2 regions of the Pseudarthrobacter sp. CCNWLW207 genome follow, and region 2 is predicted to be linked to the other one. Evidence: predicted binding sites of a transcription regulator. Region 2 holds the regulator's gene; the other holds the start of a gene.

Region 1 (12,287 bases), on a different contig from region 2:
GCTTCTACCGGCCGAGCAACGCTTTGACGCCGTGGTTGTCCTGGACGCTGAAGCCACATCCCTCCAGGCAGTTCTGCCTTCCATCGCACGGGCCAAGCAGGTCATTGCCTTCGGTGATTCCCGGATTGCCAGCCCGCGTACATTCACTGTGGGAGTGGAAAGACTCGCAGCCGGCGAAACGGCACACCAACGGGTGGAGAGCGCCTTCTCCGCGCTGTCGGCCGTCCTGCCCGTCTGGCGGCTGAACTTTGTGTACCGGGCCGTCGACGAAGACCTGGTCCTCCAGCTCAGCAAGAACTTCTACGACGGCGGCCTCCGCCGACTCCCCGAAGGCCAGTCCGCCACGGGTCTGGACAGGGCGCTGCTGGTCGAGTACCTGCCGGACGGCACCGGGCTGCCCAGCGCCGACCACGAGGGTGTTGAATCCGTCGTGGCAGAGGTCAACCGCGTTGTACACCTGGTGTTTGAACACGCACGGCTCCGCCCGCGCACGTCACTGGCCGTTGTGACGGCCAGCCTCCGACATGCGGCCAGGATTGGCGAGTCCATCAGGCTGCAGCTGCCCAACCATCCCGGCCTCGCCGGGTTCTTCGGAGCAGGCCCCGAGTCCTTCCGTGTTGTTGATCTTGAGCGCGCGCAGGGCCTGGTCCGGGACCATGTGATCTTTTCGCCTGGCTTCGGACGCACGCCGCACGGCCGGGCCCTGCACAACTTCGGTCCTTTGTCCGCAGAGGGCGGCCGCGAAAAGTTCGCCCTCGCCATGACGCGCGCCCGCAGGTCCCTGCACGTACTGACCTGCTTCCGGCCCGAGGACCTGGACCACACCAGGCTGACCCACGGCGCGGTCGACCTCTACGAGCTGCTGGACCGCGAGATCGCCGGCAACACCAACCTTGGCACGCCTGCGTCCCGGGCAGCGGCCAGCGAGCAGGCGCTCGGCGCTGATCCGCTGGTAGCGGACCTCGGAGACCGCCTGCGTGCCCGCGGCGCCCGTGTCTGGCACCAGTACGACGGCGTCATTGACGTCGTAGCCGCGGCGGACCCGCTCAGTACTATGGGCCAGGACGACCCCGAGACCCCTTGGCCGGTGGCCATCGAATCCGACGGCACCGAGCAGTACCGGACCATGAGCGTCCGCGAGCGGAGCAGGCTCCGGCCCCAGCTGCTTGAGCGCCTCGGGTGGCGGTACATGCCGCTGTGGACCATTGAGGTCTTCACAGACCCGTCGGCCTGTGCTGACCGCATTGCCGGATATTTGGGCCTGGAGAAAGTGGTCCTGCCTGGCCGGGTCACTGCCTCAGCTAATTTCTTCGATGACGACGTCGACCCGCTTTCACTTGAGGCCTATGGGAATGTTGGCCTCGAGCCTGCCCGTCGCGTCCGGGCCGACCACCGGCAGCAGGTGCAGCCTGGCGCGCCGGAGAACCATCAGCACCGGGCCGCACGCCCGGATAAGGAGGAGGCGGTCATTATGACCCCAACACACGGCACCGCCGGTCCGGCCGGCGAGGGCACCGCGCAGGAAAACGCAGGCCAGGACAACACGGCGCACGAGGGCAAAGCATCCACTCCGGCCTCGGCGCAGGTTGCCACAGGCACCGAGGGCATCCTTCCCAACAAGGCCGCTGAAGACGATCCCCGCCGCTGGGGCGACGGTTCGGAGGACGACCACGACGCCTGGCTGAAGGAGCAGAAGCCGCCGCACTGGGGCTGACGGCCACGCGTCCATTAGGTCACCGCGAGACCTTTGCCTGAGGGGCGCCGCCCGACCGAGACAGCTTGGCAGCCGAGGGACATAGGCCCCCGGACAACAGGCGGGCCGGCTCAACCTGGTGGCTGCGTCACCAGGACGAAAAACAGCTTGCCCTGCGTGGAGGCACCCGCCAGGCGGGCTGCCTGCTCAGGGCGGGCCGCCACCACGATCAGGCCGTCTGTCTCGGCGGTACCGAGCCATTCCCCGGTCTTGCCGCCCTGGCCCGAGGTCCAGAGCACCGGGACTGCCGTCGCCAGAACCTCCGGGGGAGCCTGCTGGTCGTAACCGTTGGTGCCCGTGAGCACCACGTTGACCAGCTGGCCCGGTGACACGAGCTGGATGGATGACGGGTCCGCCATCCGCAGCGGAACGGCAGCGGACCCTGGGGGAGTTCCCGTGAGCAGGCCGGGTCCCAGCAGTTGGGCGTCAGTGAGGAGCTGCCCTTTGCGGAGCGGGGCAGCCAACTGCTTTCCCTCTGCCTCGGCACTGCCCCGGATGAATCCCGCAGCCAACATCCCCGGCGGCACTTTTACCTCGGCCACGTCCGAGGGCGCCAGCGAGGAACCGGCCGGAAGATCCCTGGCTGCTGCGAGTGCTGTCGTCGAATCGGCAGGGGCCGGAGTCAGCTGATGGACGGCAACGGCGGCCGCAACGCACAGCAGGAACGCTATGGCCAGGCGACGGTTCCTGGCCAGCAAAGGGCCAAGCCGTCGGCCGGGCGGACGGCCGGCCGGCTGGGGACGGGTCCTGCGGGGTTGGCGTCCGGGCGCATTGGATTCCCTGCTGCGGCGGGTTCTTTGATAGGGGTGTAACAGTGGGACAGGCATAGGCCCACGCTAGTTCCGGGCGACTGGTCCAGGGCAGGCCGGTTGAAGGCTATGTGGACAACCTGAAGCCGGGATTGCTGAGGGGCCCAGGAAAGGCGTCGGAAACAGGGGAGGCCAAATTAGCCTGGAAACCCGCCCAGCACGGAACCATTACTGCAGGGGCCAATGAGCGGGGTTGGTCGTTAGCTTGCAGCAGCAGCGGTGGCCGGGGCAGGTGCCGGAGCAGCTGGCGCAGCAGGGGCGGGCGATACAGCGCTTCCCTTGCTGTCCCGTGAGTCCGTGCGGTAGAAACCGGAGCCTTTGAAGACCACGCCTACGCTGTTGAACTTCTTGCGCAAGGTCCCCTGGCATTCGGGGCAGGACGTCAGTGTGCTGTCCGTGAACGACTGGACAATGTCGAAGGCATGGCTGCAATCCTTGCAGGCGTACGCATACGTTGGCACTGGTGCTCCTCCTCTTGGGCAAACGAGAGGTCCCGTGCTGCCAGGACGATCTTTGCCGTCCATTAGCAGTCGCAGGGCCTGAGTGCCAATTCTATCATCCCTGCCGCGAAGGCCAACCGCGAAGGCCAACCGCGAATGCCAACTGCGAAAGCCAACCGCCGAGCCGGTGTTGCTCAAGCCGCGCGGAGCGGAACGACACCGGAGGGAGTGAGGGCCGCCGGGACCTTCCTGTCAAAGTCCTCCGCGGGGATGCTGCCCTGTGGCAGTACTTCCTGGTCATAGACGATTGCCGCTGAAGGCAGGCCAGGCCGCAGGCCGTCCAGGGAGTTGAGGAAAACGTCGTAGTAGCCGCCGCCTTGTCCGATCCGGTTGCCGTCGCGGTCCACGGCGGTGGCGGGCATAAACAGCGCCGACACCCCTGCCATCACCTCGATTCCGTGGCGTGTCCCTGCCGGCTCGAGTATGGGGGCATACCTGCTTCGGACCAGTTCACCGCCCGGTGCCCAGAAAACCCAACTGAGCCTGCGCCCCGGTTCGCAGATTGGCAACAGAACCTTATGCCCTCGGCCGTGAAGTGCGTCGATGAGCGGGACGGTCGGCGGCTCGAAGTGGACCCCCAGGTAGACACAAAACGTGGATGGCATTCCGTCTGAGCACTGTTCAGCCCAGTGGAGGCCGTGGTGCGCAATTCCGGCACCAGCTGCCTCGCGGGTGGCGAGGTCCATGGCGGCACGTGCGGCCCTGTGCCGCGCGCGGATCTGTTCCTTGTACGAGCTGTTGCCGGCGGTCATGAATGGCTCAACTTCCCGTTGTCCGGGGCCGGGCTTCACCGGGCCAATGATTACTGTCTGAATGTTCCCTCCGCTAGATTAGTCCAGTGACTACCACCAACCAGACAGTACGTAAGGCCGTAATTCCTGCAGCGGGACTCGGCACCAGGTTCTTGCCTGCCACGAAGGCCATGCCGAAGGAAATGCTCCCGGTAGTCGACAAACCTGCCATCCAATATGTCGTCGAGGAAGCCGTCAAAGTGGGGCTTCACGACATCCTCATGATCACCGGACGCAACAAGCGGGCCCTCGAAGACCACTTTGACCGGGTTCCGGCGCTGGAAGCTACTTTGGCGGACAAGGGCGACACCGCCAAACTCTCCTCGATCCAGGCCGCCAGCAACCTCGGCGACATCCATTACGTCCGCCAGGGCGACCCCAATGGGCTTGGCCACGCGGTGCTACGTGCAAAGCAGCACGTGGGCAACGAACCGTTCGCCGTCCTGCTGGGCGATGACCTGATCGACGCCCGGGACGAACTGCTGAGCACCATGATCGAAGTCCAGGCGAAAACCGGCGGGTCAGTCGTCGCCCTGATCGAGGTGGAACCGTCACAGATCAGCGCCTATGGCTGCGCTGACATCCAGGACATCGACGGTGAGAGCTACGTGCGGATCAACGAGCTCGTGGAGAAGCCGAGCATGGAGGAAGCGCCGTCCAACCTCGCCGTCATCGGGCGCTACGTCCTGCACCCCGCTGTTTTTGACGTTCTGGAACGCACCGGACCGGGTCGTGGCGGCGAGATTCAGCTCACGGACGCCCTGCAGGAACTGGCCGCCGGCGACAATGAAGGCCATGGGGTCTACGGCGTGATCTTCCGTGGCCGCCGTTACGACACCGGCGACAAACTTAGTTACCTCAAGGCCTGTGTCCAGCTGGCAATCGACAGCGACGACCTCGGGCCCGGTCTACGCGAATGGCTGCCCGGCTTCACCGCCGGTCTTTCCAAGTAACGCACCGTGCGCGCCGGCCCCATCTGGCCCGTCACACTGGAGTGCGGGGACCTGGTACTGCGCCCTATCCGGTACCGGGACAAAAAGGAGTGGACCGAGGTTCGGGGGCGGAACAGCGAATGGCTTGCTCCCTGGGAGGCGTCCAACCCGGCTCCTGGCGGCGGCCTGCCCGACTACCGGCAGATGGTGCGGTCCCTCAAGATCCAGGCGGCGCAGTCCACCGCGCTGCCGTTCCTCATCACAGAGCGGCGTCCCCAGCAAGCTGCTCCCGCCATCGTTGGCCAGTTGACAGTGTCATCCATTGTGTGGGGTTCGGCCATGATGGCAACGCTGGGGTATTGGGTGGACCAGGCGCGGGCCGGACACGGCATTGCTCCAACGGCCGTAGCTATGGCTACGGATCATTGCTTCCAGGTTCTGGGGCTGCACCGCATGGAGATCAACATCCGTCCGGAAAACGGCCCCAGCCTGCGCGTCGTTGAAAAGCTCGGCTTCCGCGACGAAGGCTACCGGCCGCGCTTCCTGCATATTAATGGGGAGTGGGCAGACCACCGGACTTTCGCCCTGACCTCGGAAGAAGTCCCGGATGGGCTGCTTCCCCGCTGGCTGGCGTCCCGCCCCTCCTAGGTCCCGCGCCGTCATAAATCCATTGATTTGCCACGTTGCCGGCGACACACCGTGGCTAATGCCGCAGGGCTTGGCGTAATGCTCATACGGTTTTGATTGTGGACTTCCCCCTTAGCAGCTCAGTGATCCTTGTGGTCGCCGTTGTGCTCTGGATTGTCTGGGTTGCCCCGTATGTTCTCCGGAACCGCCGGCACCAGTTTCAAGCCGCAGGCGAGATGACGGCGGACGCACCAGCTACTGAATCATCGGACCCGAGAGCCGGGACGGTCATGAACATCACCGCCCAGCAGGAGAAAGCCATGGACATCAGGAAGAGCCCCGTAGCCGCATTGGACGCCGCCGCGGAGCCCGGGGCCAGGGCAGGGACCGGTGGATTCCGCATCCGCTACGGCCGTACGGCCATTGCGCTGCTGGCACTCATTGCCCTCCTGACCGCAGTCATTGCCGGTGTGCTTCTGCCGTTCGGGCTGGGCACGCCCCTGTTGCCGGTTCTTGCCTTCCTGGCCGCCTTTGGATCGTTGGCATTGCTGCGTGGACTTGCTGTCCGTGACCGCAGGAAAAAGGTCAGTGCCGCGTTCAGGTCCGCGATGAGTGCACCGGCCCGCCGTGAAGGTCAACCGGAGCAGACCCCGGCACCTCAGCCCGGGCCCCAGCCGGAAAGCCAGCTGTTCGACGCCGAAGCCCACCGGCCAAAACCCAAGCCCCTGACGGCCGCTGAACTGCGCCAGGCTGCCCTCGCCGTTGCCCTCGAAGCCGGCGACACCAGCGCCAGCACGGCCAAGGATTCAGTACCTGCCGGAGAAACGTGGGAACCGGTTGATGTCCCCAAACCGGTTTACGTCGACGCGGCAAAAGCCGAGCGGCCCGCACCCGAGCCCCTGGACCTGCCCGAGTCGCCCAAGGCCATAGGCAAGCCCTCCCTGAAGCAGGGCGCTCCGGCCGCGCCGGCGGTCGCGCCTGCCGCGAAGCCGCTGACAAAAGCACAGAGCGCACTGAGCAACCTCGACGACGTCCTGCAGCGCCGGCGCGCCTGACATCCTGCTGCCCGCCGGACTCACAGGCCAAGGAGTCTTTTCGGCTCCCGGTTGGTAAAGTGACCGGAAAATTTGTAGCCTAGGGTCACCGGCCCCGCGGCTCCCAACGGAGAGCGGGCGGTTCCGGGGCTATAGCTCAGTTGGTAGAGCGCTTCGTTCGCATCGAAGAGGTCAGGGGTTCGAATCCCCTTAGCTCCACAAACTTGGCTGTCTGATACGGACGGTTTCCTGCGCACGAACCTTCCCTGGATTGGACAGAGTCAATGAGTTTGATCCGGCTGAACGACGTCAGCGTCGGCTTCGAAAAAACACCGGTGCTCCGTGAAGCATTCTTCCGGCTTGAACCGGGAGACCGGGTGGGCCTCATCGGCCGGAACGGGTCAGGCAAGTCCACCATCCTCAGGCTCATCCTCGGGCAGGTGGCACCGGACGCTGGCACCATCAGCCTGGATCCGGGTGTCAGCACCGCCTACTTTTCACAGTTCTCGGAACTGGACGGCGAGGCGAGCATCCTTGAGGTCCTGGATGGCCTGTTCAACCACATCAAGGACATTGAAACTGAACTGGCGGCCATCGACGCCGAGATCGCCGCAGGGCCGGGGGATGCTCAACTGGACATCCTTATCCACCGCCAATCGGAGCTCTTCGAGGACATGGACCGGCTGGACGGCTGGGACTACCAGCGGAGCATCGACAAAGTGCTCACCACCCTGGGATTCAACGACGCCCATCGTGTCTGCTCCATCGATGAACTGTCCGGTGGCTGGCGGAACCGCGCCGCGTTGGCCAAGATCCTGCTTGAGGCCCCTGATGTGCTTCTGCTGGACGAGCCCACCAACTACCTGGACGTGGCCGGCGTCGAATGGCTGGAGGGCTGGTTCCGGACCTTAAAGGGTGCGGCGATCATCGTCTCCCACGACCGGACATTCCTGGACTCCGTTGTCACCCGCATCGTGGAGGTGGAAAACTTCCACCTGCATGAGTACCCGGGCAACTTCGCTGAGTACGTCGTAGCCAAGCAGTTCCGGCTCAAGAGCCTGGAAAGCCAGTTTCTGCACGAGTCCGAGTTGCTGGCGTTCGAAGCCGAGGGCATCTCGGACCGCAGGGAGGCTGCCAAAGCGGCCAGTAAGGGGCTGGCCAACCAGCTGGCCAGGATCAAGAAGTCGCGGACGCCCCGGCCCGTGGATCAGATCATCACGGAGATCTACGGCGGCCTCTACGTCAAGGACGTGCTGTGCAGGGTGGATTCGCTCGGCAAATCCTATGACGGCCGGACACTTTTCCAAGACCTAAGCTTCGAGATTGGCCGCGGGCACCGGATCGCGGTCATCGGCGCCAACGGCAGCGGAAAGTCCACCCTCCTGCGGGCACTCACGGGCGAGGAGCCTGCCGATTCCGGTTCGGTCTCGTGGGCCAAGGGAGCGGGCATGGTCTCGTACAACCAGGTGCTTGAAGAGCTTAACGACGACGACACGGTCACCCACGCGGTCAACGCGATGCCCGACAGCCTGGCGCTGACTGCGACGAAAAAATCCGTCCACCGGTTTCTGGCGATGTTCCAGTTTTCCGATGCCGACCTCAAGCAACGGATCGGCAACCTCTCTGGTGGCCAGCGTGCCCGCGTGGCAATGGCCCAGTGCCTGCTCTCCGGGGCCTCAGTCCTGCTTCTGGATGAGCCTACCAACCACCTGGATCTCTCCAGCACCCAAGTCATGGAACGCGCCTTGCTGCATTTCCCCGGCGCCGTGGTGGTAGTCAGCCACGACCGGTTCTTCACTGAAAAGGTAGCCAATCGCCGTCTTGTATTCGGCGACGGTGCGGAAATCGGCGTTCACGCCGCCTAGCTTCCGGAGATACCTTCCGGAACCGCCTCGGCGGCCGATTCCACCCGCATTAGGACCGCCAGGTGTCGGGCAATCCTGGCCATCGCTTCCGGCACGTCTGAAGTGCCAGGAATGTGGGCGCCCCGCCAAGCGACGGTCGCGCGGTCCCAGTCGAGGGGGCTGCGCCCGATCAGGAACAGCGTCCGGCCCCGCTCCCGGAGGGCCTCCACGGCTTTGGCGAAGCGGATCCAGCCCAGGGCCATGTCTGCCGAGACCGCCTCGGGGTCCGGAACGCCGTCGATGACCCACGTGCTGTGCTGGTCCGCCAACGCCCGGTAGTCGGCCAGGGCCGCAGCGCCCCCGCAGAGCTCGGCAAATCCCACCCACAGCAGGTCCGGCTCAGCGTTTTTGGCCGTGAGCGGCGCGGTGGCTGGCGTCAGGATACGCTGCTGGGCGGCCGACGGCGGGAACAACCCGTAGGTGCCCAGCTGGTGATCTGTGCCGGGAGTGATGATCCGGCCATGGACCAGCGCCGCCGCAGCAGCGCCATCGTTCCCTGGGCCCGGCATCAGAGCCAGCCCTTCTTCTTGAAGATGCCGTACATCAGGCCTGCCGTCCCGGCCATCAAGGCAATGGCCATGGGGTAGCCCAGAGCCCAGTGGAGTTCGGGCATGTGGTCAAAGTTCATGCCATAGATGCCGGCCACGAACGAAGGCGCAAAGAAGATCGCCGCCCATGACGAGATCTTCTTGACCTGTTCGTTCTGCTCGGCGCTGGCCTCGTTCTGGCGGTTGGCGGTCAGTGTCCCGTCCAGCGTCAGCGCGTTCTGGAGGAGGTCGCGGAAAGAGTCGGCACGGGAAATGACCCGCTCTACGTGGTCCTCCACGTCACGGAGGCTGTGCTGCAGTTCCGTTTCCACCCCGTACTTCTCGAACCCGCGCTTGAGCTGCTGCATCATGCCTGGGAGTGGGTGGATCGCGCGCTGGAACTGGATGACCTCCCGGGCGAGTTCGTAAATCCGGCGTGAGACCGTGCTGTCACCGCTGAACAGCTGGTCTTCGATTTCGTCGATGTCGTTCTCGAGCCCGGCCACCACGGGGGCATAGTCATCCACTACCTTGTCCAGCAGAGCGTAAAGGACAGCCTCCGGGCCGTGCCGGAGGAGCTCGGGCCGCGACTCCAGCCGGCGCCTCACCGTGGCCACCCCTGCCATCTCGGCATGGCGAACGGTGACGACAAAGTTCCGGCCAGTAAAGATGTGGAGCTCGCCGAATTCCACAGTTTCGGTGGCATCGAGGTAGCGGGCCGGCCGGAGCACGGTGAAGAGGTTGTCCTCGTACCGCTCAAGCTTGGGGCGCTGGTGCGCGGAAATCGCATCCTCGACCGCCAGGGCATGGAGGCCGAACTCGCTGGCCACGGCGGCCATCTCCGCTTGGGTCGGCCGGTACAGCCCGATCCAGGCCATGCCCCCGTGGTGGGCGAGCGTTTCGAATGTCTGTTCCATGGACTCTGGCTCAGCGCTGCGGACACCGTCCACATAGACGGCGTTGTCGATAATCGTCAACGGTGGAAGGGTCCTTTCGGTGAGGCGGCGCGACGGCGGTTCAGGACATGGCTCCGATGATCGCACCAGCAACGGTCATCGCCAGGAGGTCGTGGCCGGAGTCGATGAGGGTGACCGCGGCTGGCCGTCCGGCGAAGCCGTTATGGATGACATGTCCACCCGCGCGGAAAACCAAGGCCAGGACCAGGGCGAAGAACCCTCCGGCCATGGCATTGTCCAGGTCAAGTTTGCTGATCAGGACAGCAAGCAGAATGGCTGTCAGGGCTGCCGCGACGATCATCGGGATCCAGATCCGGGCGCCGCCGCTGATGTTCTTGAGGTCCTCCTCCGTCTTGCCGATCGCGGCCATCCACCTGTTGCCCAGCACGGCCGGCAGGTACCAGACGAAGCCGATAACCATGCTTGCAATGAAGGCGACCAGCACGGCCAGCCAATTGATCTGCGAGATATATGAGAGCCAATCCATGCTCGAAAGCCTAGTCGCTTGGCTGCCCGTGGGCGGCCCTGGGGGGCCGGGCCGGCCGTGTTGCCTGGGTTTGCCCGCCCTGTGCCAGCCTGCTGATCAGCGGTTCGGTCCGGTACGGGATGTGCGTATGGAGCGCCAGGACGGTTTCAGTCCGGATAACGCCCTTGATTCTGAGGATTTGGCGGAGCGCGGCCTGCAGGTTGTGGGTGTCCGTGGCCACCACACGGCACCAGACATCGCCCCGCCCGGAAATTTCGTGGACTTCCAGGACTTGGGGGAGGAGCCGCAATGCCGACACAACGCCGTCGAGCTCCCGGTGCGTGACTTCAATCGTCACGAAGGCGACGACGTCGTACCCCACCGCCTCGAGGTCGATCTCGCGGCCGCCGTCGTGGAGGACGCCGGCACGAAGCAGCCGCCGTACACGCGACTGCGCAGTGTTGCGCGCGATACCCAGAGAGTCGCTGAGTTCGCCGATCTGCACGCGGGGATCGCGGATCAGCTCCAGCAGGATCTTCAGGTCGGTGGGGTCAAGGGTGTTGTTCAAAACTCTCACTTTCCGGCATGAATGTGGCTAGGAATTGATGATTTTGACCAATTCTTGCATGAACAAAGGATCAATCGGGCAGTTGTGCCGCAATCTGTAGATATCCGTTCTTACCCTGCCGCCGGATCCCACAAGGACACCCGGCGCCGGTCGAAGCAAAGGCACAAGATTGACAGTTTTCAGTGAACTCCGCATGCGTCCAGCCCCCGCTGGCCGCGCGGGCTGGGATGCTTCCACAACTGCACGGCTGGTTATCGCCGGAACCGTCATTTTTACCCTGCTGGTAGGCGCGAACCTGGCTACACCCCTGTATCCGCTGCTGCAGGCCAGATTGGGGCTTTCGTCTTTCGGGATCACCGTTGCCTTCGCCAGTTACGTGCTCGCCCTCGTATCCACCCTGATGCTGGCGGGGCACTGGTCGGATCACATCGGCCGGCGGGCGGCATTGATCCTTGCTGTTGTTGTGGGGCTTGCCGGTGGCTGGATTTTCGCGCATGCGGATGGCCTGGCAGCTCTCTCCGCCGGGCGCGCCCTGCAGGGGGTGGCGGTGGCGCTGGCCACTGGGGCAAGTGCCGCCGCGCTGCGGGAGCTGCTGCCCACCCGCCCGGAATGGGCCTCGCGTTTTACCCTCCTGGCCTCCGCGGGAGGTGTGGCGGCAGGTCCGGCCATTGGTGGACTCCTGTCCACGCTGCCCGAGCACACGACGGCACCTTACTACGTGCATTCCGCGCTGCTTGCCGTCCTGCTCGTACCCCTGTACCTGCTCCAGGCCCGGCCGGCAATCATGCCTGGGGACGGCGCCAGCCCGTTCAAGGCGCTGGCGCCGCGACGGCCGTCCGTGTCCACGGAGGCGAGGGGGGCTTTCTGGCTCGCGGCCGCCGTCGGGTTCCTCAGCTTCTCAGTCTTTGGATTCTGCCTGTCCTTGGCGCCGGGCTATTTTGCCCAGATCGTGCATGCCGAGTCCCGCCCGGTCATCGGTGCCCTGGCGGGGCTGACGCTGGGCGCCTCCGCCCTGAGCCAGCTCCTCCGTGCCCGCGGCCGGTATGTGGTCCCGGCGGGCTTGGCAGTCCTGGGCGTTTCGGTGCTGCTGCTGGCTGCCTCCGCGGCTTGGGACAGTCCGTTGCTGCTGGTTGCCGCCAGCATCTGTGCCGGGTTGGGGCAGGGGGTGGCCTTCCGCGTGGTCTTCAACGACGTCGCAGCCAAAGTGGAATCGGCGCATCATGCGCAGGTCATCAGCACGGTATATGTCATCACGTACCTGGGAAGCGCCGTCCCGGTACTGGGACTGGGATGGGCGACGGCGGTGTTCGGGCTGGCAGCGTCTGTCACCGGCTTTGTGGTGCTGTGCGGCGCCGCGTCCTTTGCGATCGCTGCACTCGCATTGCGGACGGCCGTTCGGGGCGCCCGCCGCTAGCACACG
Region 2 (9,507 bases):
GCGCCACTTCGATGGTGCCGGCGGCCATCAGCCGCGGGATGGACTCCGGGTCCATCATGTCGTGCAGCGCGTCGTAGAGGGGACGGAGGTAGGGGTCGATTTTGTCGCTGAGCGTGCCGGGCAGGAAACCAAGCCGCTCCCCCGCTTCGACGGCCGGCCGGGTGAGGATAATGCGGCTGACTTCCTTCTGCTGAAGCGCCTGGACGGCCTTCGCCATGGCGAGGTAAGTCTTGCCGGTTCCGGCAGGACCGATGCCGAAAATCACCGTGTTGGCGTCGATCGCGTCTACGTAGTTTTTCTGGTTCAGCGTTTTGGGCCGGATGGTCCTGCCCCGGCTGGAAAGAATGTCATGGGTCAGGACATCGACCGGGTTTTGCAGGGACTGGCTCCGCAGCAGCGCCACCAGTTGCTGCAGCACTGCGGGGCTGATCACCGTGCCACGGGCTACCAGGCCCCGGACCTCCTGTAGCAGCCGCATGATCCTGGGGACATCGGCCGCCGGGCCGCTGATGGACAGTTCGTTGCCCCGCACATGGAAATTGACGGCGGGAAACTGATCTTCGATGAAACGCAACGCCTCATCGTGGCTACCGAGCGACTGGACCATCTGATCGGAGTTATCAAAGACAACCACCTCCGTCCGGATGCCGGGAAGGGTGTGGGGAAATTCTCCTGCGGTGCGCTCAGTGTTCAGCCGGCGCTTTCCGTTAGCTGATTCAGTCATGGTGCTGGCCCGCAGGCCTATGGTCCCCTCCAGTTCAAGTACGTAATCCCGCAGACCGCCGTGGCGTGTGGTCCCGCCCGTCGGAGGTCTCCGGATTCATACCATCTTACGCCAGCGCGCCGCTGTCAGCGGCTGGGGGCAGCCTTCCGCCAGTGCCGGAACGGCCCATGTGGGCGGGAAGTTGCCGTCATTAGGTATCAACTTCATATCGGCCTCATATCGTTCCCGTTGCAGTTGTACCGGGCAGCCGTCTTGCGCCACCGAGGCGACTTTCCTTATGCAATGCTGGAAATTCAAGGCCGTCCGGGGACCGGCTGCATCATCGCTGCCAGGAAGGATAGTGCCATCACCGTGCCGGGACCAGAAACGCCCCTTGCCTTGGGTACTGCCCTGGGGCGCATCCGCTCCACCGCCCTGCTGAGCCTCCTGCCTGCCGTCCTGATCCTCACGGGCTGCATCGCGGAGCCAGGGCCGGAGCCCACTGTGGTGCAGAATTCAAGCCAGGGCACCGAAAACACCTCGCCAGGGGTGCCGGCCACCAGCGCACCGCTCGAGACCACACAGTCGTCGAACAAGGCACCCGTCTATTGGATCGGCCGCAGCAACAGCAACGTTTTCCTGTACCGCGAGTTCAGGGACGTGCCCGAACAGGAAAACCCGGTTACAAGGGCACTGCGGGCCATGATGTCTGATAAACCGCTGGACCCGGACTTCTTTACCCCATGGCAGAACCCCAAGAAACTGGCCACGTCCATCTCGGGCAAAAACGTCATCACAGTGGACGTCTCGGAAGATGCCTTCAACAGCAACCTCGACGCCGACATGGCCGGCCGCGCCATCCAGCAGCTCGTCTATACGGCCACGGCAGCCGGGGCGAGTTCCGGGCTCATTGACTCCGGCCAGCAGATCCAGGTGATGATCCTGGTCGACGGCCACACGGACTATCTTGCTTTTGACCACGTGCGCCTCGGCACGCTCATGTCCCGGAGCCCGGGCATGGTGGCGCCGGTCTGGATTATCGATCCGCAGGAGAACGTAGAAGTCGCCGACGGCAGCGTGAAGATTACTGGCCGCAACACCCTGGCCGGTGGCAAGCTCCGCTGGCGGATCCTGCGCGAGGAAGACAACGGCGACAAGACGCCGTACCTGACCGGGGAAACCACGGCCGCGACCGAGGCCGCCCAGTCCGGAGTTTTTACCTTGGCCTTAACCCTCACGCCGGGCAACTATGAGCTTCGCGTCGCGCAGGCGGACACCTCAGGAAACGACCAGGAGCTGAACGTTGATACGCGCAGCTTCAGCGTGCGCTAGCTCGACTGTCAGAGCCCAGGTGCGGACCAGCGGCCCAACACATCGCTGGCCAGGACGACTGCAGCGGGGCCGGCGGTGGACGACCTGAGGACGTGGTGCCCCAGAAGCGCCGTTACGGCACCGGCACTGCACAGCCTGGTCACTTCACGCGGACTGATCCCGCCTTCCGGTCCCACAATGAGCAGGATTTCGCGGGTTTCGCTGCCGTTCGCAGCCGCCTGCCAATTCTCCAAAACGGACCGTAACGGCCGGACAGCGTCCTCGTGCAGGACGATTGCGAGATCGGCCACGCCGGCAGCCGCTGCCAGTCCGGGGGTTTCGACGGCGGCGCGCACCTCAGGAATCCAGGCCCGCCGGGCCTGCTTGGCCGCCGCCGTCGCCACCGACTGCCACTTGGCATGTGCCTTGGCTGCCCGTTCGCCCTTCCACCTCACGATGGACCGTTCGGACTGCCACGGGATGACCGCGTCAATCCCCAGTTCGGTGGCAGTTTCAACTGCTAGCTCGTCTCGGTCGCCCTTGGCCAGCGCCTGCACCAGGACAAGCCGGATGGCGGGCTTTTCTTCGACCGTCAGCGCCGAACACTCCACTGTCAGCTCCGACGGCGACGCCGCCACGACCGTGCCGGTCAACCGCTTGCCGGCCCCGTCTGCGATGTCCACGGACTCGCCGGGGGCAAGCCGCTTGACCGCTACCGCATGCCGCGCCTCAGCCCCTTCCAGGACAAAGTGGCCCCCTGGGACCATGTGGTCCAGCGTCCCGGGAGCGCTAAAAAAAACCGGATTGCTCACCCCTACAGGTTACCGAGCCGGTCCCGCAGCTTGGCAAAGACGCCGCCGCTGGCCGCGAGTTTGCCCTCAGTGAACTGCTCGCCGCGCAGTTTGGCCAGTTGCCGCAACAGGTCTTCCTGCGCCGAATCCAGTTTGGCCGGGGTCTCCACCTGAAGGTGTACCTTGAGGTCGCCGCGGCCATATCCGCGAAGGTGTGTCACGCCCAGGCCGCGCAGGGTGATGATCTCCCCTGACTGGGTTCCCGACTTGACGTCGATTTCCTGCAGCCCGTCGAAGGTTTCCAGGGAAAGTTCGGTTCCCAGCGCGGCAGCGGTCATGGGGATGTTGAGCGTTGCATGGAGGTCGTCGCCGTCACGTACGTACGTGGCGTCGTTGTTGACCCGGATCTCAACGTACAGGTCACCGGCCGGGCCGCCGGCCGGGCCTGCCTCGCCCTGGCCCGACAGCTGGATGCGGGTTCCGGTGGCTACGCCTGCAGGGACCTTGATGGTCATTGACCGCCGGCTACGGATCCGCCCCTGCCCGCTGCATTCGTTGCAGGGGTCCTTGATCACGGTGCCGAAGCCTTCGCAGCTGCCGCAGGGGGCGGCCGTCATGACCTGGCCAAGGATGGAGCGGACCGCTCTCTGGACCTGGCCGCTGCCGCCGCAAATGTCGCAGCGTTCCGGGTGGCTTCCCTCCCGGCAGCAGGAGCCGTTGCACGTGGGGCAAACGACTGCGGTGTCCACCTCAAGCTTCTTATTGACCCCGAACACGGCGTCGCGGAGTTCAATCCGGACACTGATGAGGGCGTCCTGGCCGCGCCGGACCCGTGATGCCGGACCCTGCGATCCGCCAGCGCCGAAGAAGGTATCGAAGATGTCCTGGAAGGCGAAGCCCTGTCCGGCGTAACCGCCGCCGCCGAAGCCGTTGTCGGTACCGTTTTCGTTGCCGGTGGTGTCGTAGACCCTGCGTTTCTGCGGGTCGGAGAGTACCTCGTAGGCGTGGGTCACGGCCTTGAAGCGGTCCGAGGCATCCTCACCGGGGTTGACGTCCGGGTGGAGCGTGCGGGCCAGCTTGCGGTAGGCCTTCTTGATCTCTTCCCCGGTGGCTTCCGGCGAGACTCCAAGGACGTCGTAGTGGCTGCTCAAAGTTCGTATCTCTTCCTGTTTGTACTGCTGCAGTCGGACTGCTTGTACTGCTCTTGTTGCCTGGGGCCCGGCCAGTTGCTGTCAGGGGCCCAGAATCCTCGAAAGGTAGCGGGCCACGGCCCTGACTGCTGCCATGGTGGTGGGGTAGTCCATGCGGGTAGGACCGAGCACCCCGATCTTGGCTGTGCTGTCCGGGCCGTACGCCGTGGCGACCACCGACGCTTCGGTGAGCCCGTCGTACGGGTTTTCGCGGCCGATGCTGACCGTCACGCCGCGCGGATCCTGTGCCATCTCGCTCAACAGGCGCAGCATGACCACTTGTTCCTCAAGCGCTTCCAGCACCGGGCCGATACTCAGGGGAAAGTCGACGTTGGACCGTGCGAGGTTGGCGGTGCCGGCCATGACCATGCGGTCTTCGCGGCTGCTGTGGGCAAGGACCTCCAGACCGTGCGCCAGGGCCTGCGCAGCCTGCCGCTGTCCTGGGCCCAGGCCGGAAACAACTGCCGGCAGCGACTGGGTCAACTGGCTCAGCGGCGTCCCTGCGAGCGAACCGAGGAACCGCCCCCGAATACCTGCCAGGGCGTCGTCACCAAGGTCCTGCCCGACGTCGACCACTTTCTGCTCCACCTTGCCGGTGTTGGCGATCAGGACAACAAGGACCTGGCGGGGAGCCAGCAACACGAACTCGATGTGCCGGATCGTGGCGCGGCTCAGGTGCGGGTACTGGACCACTGCCACCTGGTTGGTCAACTGCGACAGCAGCCGGACAGTGCGCTCCAGGACGTCGTCGAGATCGTCCGGGCCCTCCAGGAGGGTCTGGATGGCACGGCGTTCTGCCGGTGACAGCGGCTTCATGGCCGAAATCTGGTCGACAAACAGCCGGTAGCCCTTGTCTGTGGGGATGCGTCCGGCGCTGGTGTGCGGGGCGGTGATGAGGCCGTCGTCCTCAAGGGCTGCCATGTCGTTGCGGATCGTGGCGCTGGAGACGCCCAAATGGTGGCGTTCGACCAGCGCCTTCGAGCCCACAGGTTCGCGGGAGTGCACGTAGTCCTCAACGATGGCACGCAGTACTTCAAGTTTGCGCGGCTCGCTCACACTCCACCTCCATCCATGGTCACAGGCCGCCGGTTTCCCCGGCGCGTGCACCGGCCGCCGTCTTGGCGCGGCTTAGCACTCGACATGCCTAAGTGCTAACAGTCTAATATGACTCACCCCGTTGTTAGCATTGGTACCGCTCCGGGCGAAATTCCGGGCCAGGATCTAGGCAAGGCGGAACACATCCATGCAGTACCAGAACTGGGGTCCCCGGGAGATCGCCGTCCCCGTGAGGAATCAGCTCCCTGAAGTCCCGGTAGAGCGCGGGATGGTCCTGGAAGAGGTCCAGTCCGGCTGGGTGGGCGCCGTCACGCGGGTCGAGAAGTCAGGCGGAATGCATGTGGTGGCCCTTGAGGACCGGCGGGGCAAATCAAGGTCCTTCCGGCTCGGATTCGGTTTCCTCTTGGAGGGACAGCCGATCCGACTGATGCCCCCGGCGCCGCGGCAAGCCACCGCCCCGGCCGGGCGGACGGCCTCGGGCTCGGTCCGGGTAGCCGGTCAGCGCGCCCAGGTGGCCAAGGCCAGCAGGATCTGGGTGGAAGGAAAGCACGACGCCGAACTGGTGGAAAAAGTCTGGGGAGACGACCTCCGGGTGGAGGGCATCGTCGTCGAGCCTTTGCATGGAATCGATGACCTCGCTGCGGCCGTGGCAGACTTCGCACCGGGGCCGGGCCGCCGGCTTGGAGTGCTCGTTGACCACCTGGTTCCCGATTCCAAGGAATCGCGGATTGCGGATGCCGTGATGGCATCCCCGGGCGCTGCCGGCAATGTCCTGATTGTGGGGCATCCGTACGTTGACGTATGGCAAGCCATCCGGCCTTCCGTGCTGGGAATTGAAAGGTGGCCGGTGGTCCCACGTGGCCAGGACTGGAAGACCGGCATCCTCGCGGCGTTCGGTTGGCCGCATTCCACGAAGGAAGATATCGGCCTGGGCTGGCAGAAACTCCTGGGGGCGGTCCGCAGCTACGCAGACCTTGAAGCCTCGCTGCTGGGCAGGGTTGAAGAGGTCATCGACTTCCTCACCGTTCCCTAGCAGTATTCTTGGTACTGCAGTTGCCAGTGCGCTTGAGCCCGGCACACTGTAACTTTGAATGTTCTACCCCCGCACCATTGCTTTTCGAAGGAAGACACCGTGGCAGAAAACGCACACGAACACAGGGACAACCAGAGCGGCCAGGGCCGCTCCGAGTACCATGGCGTTCCAGCAAATGCGCTGCCGCTAACGGCCAGCGAAGACCGGCAGTGGGCAACCCTGGCGCATTTCGGCGGCATCCTCGGGTGCGTGCCGTCGCTGCTGATCTACCTCATCTTCCGGGAACGTGGGCCGTTTACCGCCCAGGAATCCAAGGAGGCGCTGAACTTCAGCCTGCCGCCCACCATCGCGGCCGTTGTGGCCAACCTTCTGGTGTTCATCCCTGTGGTCGGCAACATTTTCGCCGTGATTGCCACCCTCATCTGGATCGCATTGACTTGCTACTCGGTTGCCGCCGGCATCCACGTGAACCGGGGCCAGCCGCACCGCTACCAGTACAACCTGCGGTGGATCAAATAAGGGTCAGCTTCCGCTGGCTCCGCTAAGCGGCGTCAGGAGGTCCCGAGCCGGGCTTGCAGGAAACGACTCCCGCGTCAGTCCGGCAGGATCCTGCGGACCACGGCGTCAGCCAGCAGACGGCCCTTCAGCGTCAGGACGAGGCTTCCCTGAAAGGCGGAGGCAGGGTCCACCAGCCCGTCGGCGATGAGTCCAGCCACTTCTTTCCGGCCTGACTCCCCCAGCGAACTGATGCCCACACCTGAGACGAGCCGTGCCTCAAGCATGATCCGCTCCATGTCCCGGGTGCCGTCGTCGAGCGTTTCCCGCCCTGCTGCCGGCGAGAGCCCTTGAGCCAACCGGCCGGCGTAGGCGGTGGGGTGCTTGACGTTCCACCAGCGCACGCCGCCCACGTGCGAGTGGGCTCCGGGACCGATGCCCCACCAGTCGTCGCCGCGCCAATAGGCCAGGTTGTGCCGGCACGCCTGCTCCGGCGTCCGTGACCAGTTGCTGACTTCATACCAGCTCAGACCCGCTTCGCGAATCAGCTGGTCCGCGAGTTCATACTTGTCCGCGTGGTCGTCGTCGTCGATTCCGGGGACTTCACCGCGGCGGATCTGGGCTGCCAGCTTGGTACCGTCCTCCACGATCAGCGCGTAGGCGCTGATGTGATCAGGCTGGTACGACAGGGCCGTCTCAAGGGAGTACCGCCAGTCGTCCAGTGACTCTCCCGGTGTGCCGTAGATCAGGTCCAGGCTCACAGCCAGTCCGGCGTCCCGCGCCCATTGCACCACTTGCGGCACGCGGCTGGGGGTATGGGTACGGTCCAGGACCTTCAGCACATGGGGCACGGCGGACTGCATTCCGAAGGAAACCCTGGTAAATCCGGCATCCTTGAGGACGGCAAGGGATTCCGGGGTGACGGAGTCCGGGTTGGCCTCGGTAGTGACCTCAGCGCCGGGCTCCAGGCCCCACTCGCCAATGGCAGCGCCGAGAATTCGGGCCAGGTCCCCGGCCGGAAGCAGCGTTGGCGTCCCGCCGCCGAAGAACACGGTGCTCAGCGGCCGGTCCGGAATTCCGGAGTTCCGCAGCACTGCTGCTGCGAAGTCCACCTCTGAGACGGCCGTGGCGGCGTAGGCATCCTGCGACGCGCCGCCTCCCAGCTCCGTGGCCGTGTAGGTGTTGAAGTCGCAGTATCCGCAGCGGACCGCACAGAACGGAATGTGCACGTACAGCCCGAACGCCCGGTCCGCCGAACCTTCCGCTGCCTGGGCGGGCAGCAGACCGTCCGACGGCGCGGGGTCGCCGAGGGGAAGAACGCTAGGCACGGGTGCGGCCTCCGGTGGTTCCGGCCACGGTCATCACTACTTCTTGGCCTTGTCCTTGGACTCGTCGGTGGTCAGCGCGGCAATGAAGGCTTCCTGCGGGACCTCTACGCGGCCCACCATCTTCATGCGCTTCTTGCCTTCCTTCTGCTTTTCCAGCAGTTTGCGCTTTCGGGAAATGTCACCGCCGTAGCACTTGGCAAGAACGTCCTTGCGGATGGCCCGGATGCTCTCCCTGGCGATGATCCTGGAACCGATGGCAGCCTGGATGGGCACCTCGAACTGCTGGCGGGGAATCAGTTCGCGCAGCTTGGTAGTCATCATTACACCGTAGGCATAGGCCTTGTCGCGGTGCGTGATGGCCGAGAACGCATCCACCTGCTCGCCTTGGAGCATGATGTCCACCTTCACGAGGTCGGCCACCTGCTCGCCGTCCGCTTTCCAGTCCAGTGAGCCATAGCCGCGGGTCTTGGACTTGAGGATGTCGAAGAAGTCGAAGACGATCTCGGCCAGTGGCAGGCGGTACCGGATTTCCACACGGTCCTCGGACAGGTAGTCCATGCCGCCCATCACGCCGCGGCGGCTCTGGCACAACTCCATGATGGCGCCCACGAACTCGTTCGGAGCCAGGATGGTAGCGGACACCATCGGCTCACGGACTTCGGCGATCTTGCCGGAGGGGTATTCGCTGGGGTTGGTCACATGGACAACCTTCTTGTCCTCCAGCGTCACCTCGTATTCCACGTTGGGGGCTGTGGAGATCAGGTCGAGGTTGTATTCGCGTTCGAGCCGTTCCCTGGTGATTTCCAGGTGGAGCAGCCCAAGGAAGCCCACGCGGAAGCCAAATCCAAGAGCGGCGGACGTTTCTGGCTCATACACCAGTGCGGCGTCGTTGAGCATCAGCTTCTCCAGCGCATCGCGGAGCACCGGGTAGTCCGTGCCATCCAGCGGATACAGGCCGGAGAAGACCATGGGCTTGGCATCCGCATAGCCAGGAAGGGAATCAGAGGCAGGCTTGGCAAGGTTGGTGACGGTGTCGCCAACCTTGGACAGCCGGACGTCCTTAACGCCGGTGATGAGGTAGCCGACTTCGCCAACACCAAGGCCTTTGGAAGGGGTGGGTTCCGGGGAGCTCACGCCGATCTCGAGGAGTTCGTGCGTGGCCCTGGTGGACATCATCTGGATGCGTTCGCGGGGGTGCAGCATGCCGTCGACCACGCGGACGTAGGTGACCACGCCGCGGTAGGTGTCATAGACCGAGTCGAAGATCATGGCGCGGGCGGGGGCGTTGGCGTCGCCCACGGGTGCAGGCAGGTCGCGGACGATTTTGTCCAGCAGCGCTTCGACGCCCATACCGGTTTTGCCGGAGACACGAAGCACGTCGTCGGGGTCGCCGCCGATCAGGCTGGCCAGTTCCGCGGCGTACTTTTCGGGCTGGGCAGCCGGGAGGTCGATCTTGTTCAGGACCGGGATGATGGTGAGGTTGTTTTCCATCGCCAAGTAAAGGTTGGCAAGGGTCTGGGCTTCAATGCCCTGGGCCGCATCAACAAGGAGCACCGCACCTTCGCAGGCCGCAAGCGAGCGGGAAACCTCATACGTGAAG

Evidence for each region. The regulator HrcA, encoded in region 2, represses chaperone genes, less so after heat shock. The targets are predictions, from matches to a motif close to TTNGCACTCGNNNNNNNCGAGTGCNAA.
Region 1: a site for HrcA is predicted at 3,086-3,112, ahead of V9L17_RS06760 (FmdB family zinc ribbon protein). Genes of this name have one in related genera too.

What each region holds. Positions count from the first base shown of each region.
Region 1 is NZ_JBBCBS010000003.1:225,192-237,478, forward strand. It holds gene V9L17_RS06750 (AAA family ATPase) at 1-1,714, shown strand, start outside; gene V9L17_RS06755 (RcpC/CpaB family pilus assembly protein) at 1,825-2,451, opposite strand; gene V9L17_RS06760 (FmdB family zinc ribbon protein) at 2,763-3,023, opposite strand; gene V9L17_RS06765 (5-formyltetrahydrofolate cyclo-ligase) at 3,197-3,814, opposite strand; gene galU (UTP--glucose-1-phosphate uridylyltransferase GalU) at 3,901-4,806, shown strand; gene V9L17_RS06775 (GNAT family N-acetyltransferase) at 4,813-5,433, shown strand; gene V9L17_RS06780 (hypothetical protein) at 5,532-6,467, shown strand; tRNA gene V9L17_RS06785 (tRNA-Ala) at 6,593-6,665, shown strand; gene V9L17_RS06790 (ABC-F family ATP-binding cassette domain-containing protein) at 6,731-8,311, shown strand; gene zapE (AFG1/ZapE family ATPase) at 8,308-8,859, opposite strand; gene corA (magnesium/cobalt transporter CorA) at 8,859-9,854, opposite strand; gene V9L17_RS06805 (DUF1761 domain-containing protein) at 9,895-10,320, opposite strand; gene V9L17_RS06810 (Lrp/AsnC family transcriptional regulator) at 10,331-10,867, opposite strand; gene V9L17_RS06815 (MFS transporter) at 11,037-12,281, shown strand.
Region 2 is NZ_JBBCBS010000004.1:250,921-260,427, reverse strand. It holds gene V9L17_RS09055 (PhoH family protein) at 1-724, opposite strand, end outside; gene V9L17_RS09050 (GerMN domain-containing protein) at 1,115-2,035, shown strand; gene V9L17_RS09045 (16S rRNA (uracil(1498)-N(3))-methyltransferase) at 2,044-2,826, opposite strand; gene dnaJ (molecular chaperone DnaJ) at 2,829-3,956, opposite strand; gene hrcA (heat-inducible transcriptional repressor HrcA) at 4,038-5,051, opposite strand; gene V9L17_RS09030 (DUF3097 domain-containing protein) at 5,239-6,084, shown strand; gene V9L17_RS09025 (DUF4870 domain-containing protein) at 6,184-6,603, shown strand; gene hemW (radical SAM family heme chaperone HemW) at 6,678-7,907, opposite strand; gene lepA (translation elongation factor 4) at 7,944-9,507, opposite strand, start outside.